2 regions of the Mixta mediterraneensis genome follow, and region 1 is predicted to be linked to the other one. Evidence: predicted binding sites of a transcription regulator. Region 1 holds the regulator's gene; the other holds the start of a gene.
The links. Region 1 encodes Fur, which represses iron uptake genes when iron is present. Its sites were predicted from a motif close to ATAATAATGAGAACNACTATCAA; they were not measured.

Region 1 (3,419 bases):
GGCGCTGAGCGCGCTGGCTCCTGAACGTATTGAACAATTAGTCATGATTGACATCGCGCCGGTTGACTATCAAACCCGCCGCCATGATGACGTTTTTGCCGCTATCCGCGCGGTGAATAAAGCCGGCGTTACACGTCGTAGTGAAACCGCCAGGATAATGCGCAACGTGATTAATGAAGAGGGCGTGATTCAGTTCATTCTCAAATCATTTCATGACGGTAAATGGCGCTTCAACGTGCCGGTGCTGTGGGACAATTACGCGACCATTACTGGCTGGCAGGAGATCCCAGCGTGGCCGCATTCGGTTTTATTTATTCGCGGCGGTGATTCTGCCTATCTGGATAATCAATATCGCGACACATTATTAAAACAGTTTCCGGCAGCGCAGGCACATGTCATCAATGGCGCAGGACATTGGGTCCATGCCGAGAAGCCTGATGCTGTTTTGCGCAGCATCCGCCGTTTTTTTGCGCTTTAAAAGCAAATACCTGTCAGCAAAAGTTTAGGATTGGCGCACGCGGTTAGCGTGGAGTATGATGGCGCGCTAAAAATTTGCCGCCGATCATTTTTGTCGCGGTAAGCGCCAATAATTTATAATCTGCGCGGCCTGAGCTCGCGCCCATTCAGTTTCATTAAGCCATGGCAAAAGAACACACTGACCGCACCACGCTCGATCTGTTTGCTGAGGAGCGTCGACCCGGTCGCCCTAAAACCAGCCCGCTTTCGCGCGATGAACAACTGCGTATCAATAAACGCAATCAACTGAAACGTGACAAAGGGCGCGGGCTACGCCGTGTCGAACTGAAAATGAACCGTGAAGCCGTTGAGGCGCTGAATACCCTGGCGGAACAACGTAACCTCAGCCGCAGCGAACTGATCGAACAGATGTTGCTGGCACAACTCAAGCTGGACTGAAGCCAACAAAACGCACGCAGAAACAAATGTCGCGGCTTTACGAGTTCCGCGCTTTTGCCTCGTCTGCTATTATTCGCAGAAATGTGCTGCTTTAGCACACAACTCATCATCAGGATTTAAGAGGTTATTTTACCCATGGCAATCGTAGGCATCTTCTTTGGCAGCGATACCGGCAACACCGAAAACATTGCAAAAATGATCCAGAAACAGCTGGGTAAAGACGTTGCTGAAGTGCACGACATCGCAAAAAGCACCAAAGAAGATCTGGAAGCGTTTGACATCCTGCTGCTGGGCATCCCAACCTGGTATTATGGCGAAGCGCAGTGCGACTGGGATGACTTTTTCCCCACGCTGGAAGAGATCGATTTCAACGGTAAGCTGGTCGCCCTGTTTGGTTGTGGCGATCAGGAAGATTATGCAGAATATTTCTGTGATGCGATGGGCACCATTCGTGACATCATCGAACCGAACGGCGCTATCATTGTTGGGCACTGGCCAACCGAAGGCTATCACTTCGAAGCATCTAAGGGCCTGGCTGACGATAAAAACTTCCTCGGTCTGACTATCGACGAAGACCGTCAGCCAGAACTAACTAACGAACGCGTTGATAAATGGGTTAAGCAGATTTTTGACGAGCTTCAGCTCAAAGAAATTATCGAAGCGTAAAGCTTCTCTGACTCAATGTGGGCGCTGGCTCACATTGAGCCAAAGAAAATTCCTATAGAAATAATAGCCACATTTTTTTAACTTTCTTCGTTTAACCTGTAGAATACCCCTATCGGTCATCCGCTTATTTTTCTGGATAAGAAATGAGGCTGAACGAAATGTTAACAGAACCCTGCAGAAATTCCCCGGCTCGGTACATGCCTTACAGCTAACGGTGATTTCCCGCATTTCCCCTCGGTTTTCATTTCGCTGCTTCAGTTCTATAATGAGACGCAAATGAGAATGGGTGTAGATCGACATTCAAGGCCAAGCGCCACAAAAGTGATTAAAGTAACAGGACAAAATCCGCATGACTGACAACAATACCGCATTAAAGAAGGCTGGCCTGAAAGTCACGCTGCCCAGACTGAAAATTCTGGAAGTGCTTCAGGAACCTGAATGCCATCACGTCAGTGCGGAAGATCTATATAAACGCCTGATTGATATGGGCGAAGAGATTGGTTTAGCGACCGTTTACCGCGTTTTGAACCAGTTCGATGATGCGGGCATCGTGACGCGTCATAACTTTGAAGGCGGTAAATCTGTCTTTGAGCTGACGCAACAGCATCATCATGATCATCTGATCTGCCTGGACTGCGGCAAAGTCATCGAGTTCAGTGATGAGTCTATTGAGACCCGTCAACATGAAATCGCCACGCGCCACGGCATTAAATTAACGAACCACAGCCTGTATCTCTATGGTCACTGCTCGCTGGGTGACTGCCGTGAAGACGAAACGCTTCACGATAAATAAACGTGCCATGCAGCCCTATGAAAAAGCCGGTTTTAACCGGCTTTTTTTCTGTCTGAACGTCAGGCAACGAGCGTTTCCTGCAGGTAGCGCCAGCGCGGAATAGAAGTGCTGCAATCAAGGATTGCCAGTGAGATGCGGCTCTGATTTTTACCGTTCATCATTTGCAGTTCACGATACTGGATGGTGATTTCATTCATATGTTGCGAAATGATCACATGCTCGCTGGTAGCAATACGCATTCCCTCACGCTGCCCTTGCAGCTGATAAAATAGTTCTTCAACCTCATTTAAATTTAGCTGTTTTCCTTGTGGCGTTATCATGCAAAAATCAGGATGGAAATGGGAAAGTAAGAGCTGAAAGCTGTCATCAACTATTGCAGACCGGCTGAAAATACGTTCAATTAATTGATGTAAAACAACAACACTGTGTTTGGCTTCCTGGGCGATATCGGTCATTTATTTTCCTTTTAAAACCCGCATAGCAACGCTCTAAAGCGCATAGCCTACCTGAAAATCATCATTTCACATCCTGTAATAGATTAATTTTACTAAACTCGCATTTCTCACAATTTTGCCCAAAATGAGCAATTTCTGTATGTCAGCATAAACGGCTGCATTGACAAAAATTACAGCCATAAAAAAGGGCGATTATTCGCCCTTTTGTTTTTTTGTAATGTCAGCGATGAAAAACTTTAATCGCCAGTTTTTGCCCAGGTATCACGCAGCCCCACTGTGCGGTTAAACACCAGTTGAGAAGGTTTTGAGTAAGAGCTGTCAGCGCAGAAATAACCTTCACGCTCAAATTGATAGGGTGAAGTCGCTTCCACATTTTTCAAGCCTGGCTCGACAAAACCCTGTTTAATTTCCAGCGAATTTGGGTTGATGGTCGAAAGAAAATCCTCTGCAGCCGCCGGATTTGGCACACTAAACAGGCGATCATAAAGACGGAATTCTGCAGGCAGTGCGTGATCGACTGAAACCCAATGAATCACACCTTTAACTTTTCGACCGTCTGCAGGGTCTTTGCCCAGTGTATCTACATCACA
Region 2 (3,419 bases), on a different contig from region 1:
TGCTGACCGGCGGCGTATTAGCCGATCGCTATGAACGTCGCCGCCTGATCCTCTTTGCCCGCTCGACCTGTGGCCTGGGCTTTGTCGCGCTATGCATTAACGCCTTATTGCCTGCCCCTTCAGTGGTTGCCGTGTTCGTGCTGGGTTTGTGGGACGGCTTCTTTGGCGCGATTGGCGTTACGGCGCTATTAGCCGCGACGCCAGCGCTGGTGGGCCGTGAAAATCTTATGAAAGCCGGGGCGATTACCATGTTGACGGTGCGCTTCGGGTCCATTCTTTCACCTGCGGTTGCCGGATTAGTGATCGCGCACGGCAGTGTGGCGTGGAATTACGGTTTAACCGCTTTCGGGACATTACTCACCGTGTTAACGCTGTTGAAATTACCCGCTTTGCCGCCACCGCCACAACCGCGTGAACATCCGCTCAAAGCGCTGGCAACCGGCGTGCAATTTCTGTTTGCCAGCCCGCTGGTGGGCATGGCGGCATTCATTGGCGCTCTGGTGACGTTAGCCAGTGCGGTACGCGTCCTTTATCCCGCACTGGCCCCGCACTGGCAGATCGATATAAACCAGCTCGGTTTGATGTATGCGGCGGTGCCGCTTGGTGCGGCCATCGGCGCGTTGACCAGCGGCCGCCTGGCCCATTCTCCACGTCCCGGCGTGCTGATACTGGCAAGCGCGTTTGCCGCCTTTGTTGCACTGGGCCTGTTCAGCCTGATGCCGCTTTTTGAACTGGGATTGCTGTGCCTGGTAGCGTTTGGCTACTTCAGCGCGATCAATAGCCTGGTGCAGTACACCATGATTCAGGCACTGACGCCGGATGCGCTGCTGGGACGAATCAACAGCCTGTGGACGGCGCAAAACGTCACCGGCGATGCCATTGGTGCTGCCATTATCGGTTCAATGGGTTCGTTGCTGCTGCCGCAACAGGCGGCAAGCCTGTTTGGTTTTGCTGCCGCACTGTTGGGTCTGTTGATGTGGCGGGTTATGAGGCGCTTACGCCAGTATCAGCCGCCCGCGCCGACGCTGGCGGAACAATTATGATTTAACGAATAACTGTTCCAGACGCGTCAGCAAACGGCTGGCGCTGTAATAATCGAGACGAAAGGTCTCTAGGCCCAGTGCGTAAACCTGCTTATTTTTCACCGCCGACGTTTGTGCCAGGAACGGATTATTTATTACCGCGTGAGCGGTTTTATCCTCGGCGGCGAACAGCATATAGCTGTTACCGTTCAGGCCCGCCGCCAGGTTCTCGCCTGAAAGCTGAATGATGTCTTTACGCTGGCCCATGCTGTGCCCCTGCTGAATATTGGTGGGCGGTGCCGCTAACTCAAAACCCAGCTGCTGCAGTAGCTTGCCCTGTGCAGATTCAGCGGTCCACAGATTTACCGCCCGGCCATCACCATTCCATACCATGGCAGAAACGGGTTGAGGCGGCAGTGTCAGCTTACTTTTTAATGCATTTTCACGATCGTCAAACGCCTTTATGCGCGCTGCTGCTTGCGCTTCATGGCCGGTAGCCTCGCCCAGTACGCCAACTAACTGCTGCCAGCTTTTATCGTCATAATTCACGACCAATGTTGGCGCGATGGCAGAAAGCTGATCGACTAATTTAATGGCCGAATCATTACCGGTTGCACTCACCACAATCAAGTCAGGTGCCTCAGCAGCGATGGCTTCAGCACTTGGCTCACCAATATATAAACGCTTAACTCCACGCTGTTTCGCGACCTCTCCCCATTGACGAAAGAAACCTTGTGCATCAGCAAGGCGACTATTCGGGGCCGTCGCGCCGCTGGCAATCACCGGCGCGTCAATTGCCAGTAAGGAGCCGGTTAATGTAACGCTAGTGGAAACAATACGCTTTGGTGGCTGCGGTAAAGTGACGCTGCCGTTGATCCCCTGGATGGTGCGCGGCCAGCCGTTTTCAGCTTGCGCGGCGTGACTCCACAGCACGCTGCTGATGAAGAAAAATACAATGAAAGTGCAAAAACCACGTTTATACATAAGATCCAGTCCACCTTTTGCTGTGACATTAACCCTGCTGGATATGCTGATTTAGCATGAAAACGCAGTAGAAATGCCGCGAATTTATTGACACCTCAGGCTAATCAACGTAGCTTAGAGAGCCACAATACAAATGATAATCATTATTAATTCTCTTATCATTTATAGGTGGAAATTATGGTGGAAACATTGACGTTTGAAAATCCTTTGTTGCAGGATTTCTCGGCCCTGTGTCGGGGCTTTCTGTTTACTTCGCCGTGGCGCAGCCTGACAACTCAGGGTTGTTTCACTACCATCACAACGCCAGTTAAAGATGGCGATGTGTTAACCGGCGATTTTCAACAACAATTGCAGCACCATTTTGCGTCGGCAAGAAAACAGGGCATCGCCAACCCGATTCTGGTGGGCGCAATCCCGTTTGACGTCAACCAGCCTGCTGCACTGCTTATTCCTGAGACATATCAAACCTTTAATCGCGCCGATTTGAAAGTGCCAGCAACGGTGGTTGAAGCAGCCCTGCCCCAGGTGCGCCGCCGTACCGCCGTGCCGGACCACGCGGAGTTTACCGATATGGTGGCGCAAGCTGTCGCTGCCACCCAGCGGGGCGATCTGGACAAAGTGGTGTTGTCGCGCCTGATGGATATTGTCACCGGGCAGCCAGTTGATACTGCCGCGCTGATGCAGCGTATTGTGGCGCAAAACCCCACCAGTTATCACTTTCACTTGCCGCTGCCGCAAGGCGGTGCGCTGGTTGGCGCCAGCCCGGAACTGCTGCTGCGCAAGCAAGGGCGGGATTTCAGCTCTTGTCCGCTGGCGGGTTCGGCACGTCGTGACAGCGACAGTCTACGGGATCGCGCGGCGGGCGAAACCCTGATGAATTCCGGTAAAGATCGCCACGAGCACAAACTCGTTACCGATGCGATGCGCGAAACGCTGCAACCGCGCAGCCGTTTGCTGTCGGTGCCGAACGTACCGTCGCTGATCACGACCTCGACCTTATGGCATCTTGCGACACAAATTGACGGCGAAGCGTTAAACGAACATGAAAATGCTTTATCGCTGGCTTGCCTGCTGCATCCAACCCCCGCATTGAGCGGTTTCCCGCATCAGCGTGCGCAACGTCTGATCCAGCAACTGGAACCCTTCGAACGCCAGCTTTTTGGCGGCATTGTGGGTTGGTGTGACGATCAAGGCAACGGCGAATGGGTCGTTACCATCCGCTGCGGCACGGTAAATGGCGCACGTGTTCGTCTGTTTGCCGGGGCAGGGATTGTTGCTGACTCGCAACCTGAATCAGAATGGCGTGAAACCGGTGTCAAACTCGACACAATGCTTCGCGCATTTGGACTGCAATAAAAGGTAGGTTATGACAATCTTATACAGCCGCTGGCCGGACGATCTGGCCGCTCGTTA

Region 2: a site for Fur is predicted at 2,134-2,156, ahead of QRY16_RS02700 (isochorismate synthase). Genes of this name have one in related genera too.

The regions. Positions count from the first base shown of each region.
Region 1 is NZ_JASUAZ010000008.1:43,624-47,042, reverse strand. Features, by position in the region: gene ybfF (esterase) at 1-478, shown strand, start outside; gene ybfE (LexA regulated protein) at 640-915, shown strand; gene fldA (flavodoxin FldA) at 1,051-1,581, shown strand; gene fur (ferric iron uptake transcriptional regulator) at 1,931-2,374, shown strand; gene QRY16_RS07545 (hypothetical protein) at 2,434-2,829, opposite strand; gene glnS (glutamine--tRNA ligase) at 3,066-3,419, opposite strand, start outside.
Region 2 is NZ_JASUAZ010000002.1:192,755-196,173, reverse strand. Features, by position in the region: gene entS (enterobactin transporter EntS) at 1-1,043, shown strand, start outside; gene fepB (Fe2+-enterobactin ABC transporter substrate-binding protein) at 1,038-2,006, opposite strand; gene QRY16_RS02700 (isochorismate synthase) at 2,184-3,362, shown strand; gene QRY16_RS02695 ((2,3-dihydroxybenzoyl)adenylate synthase) at 3,373-3,419, shown strand, end outside.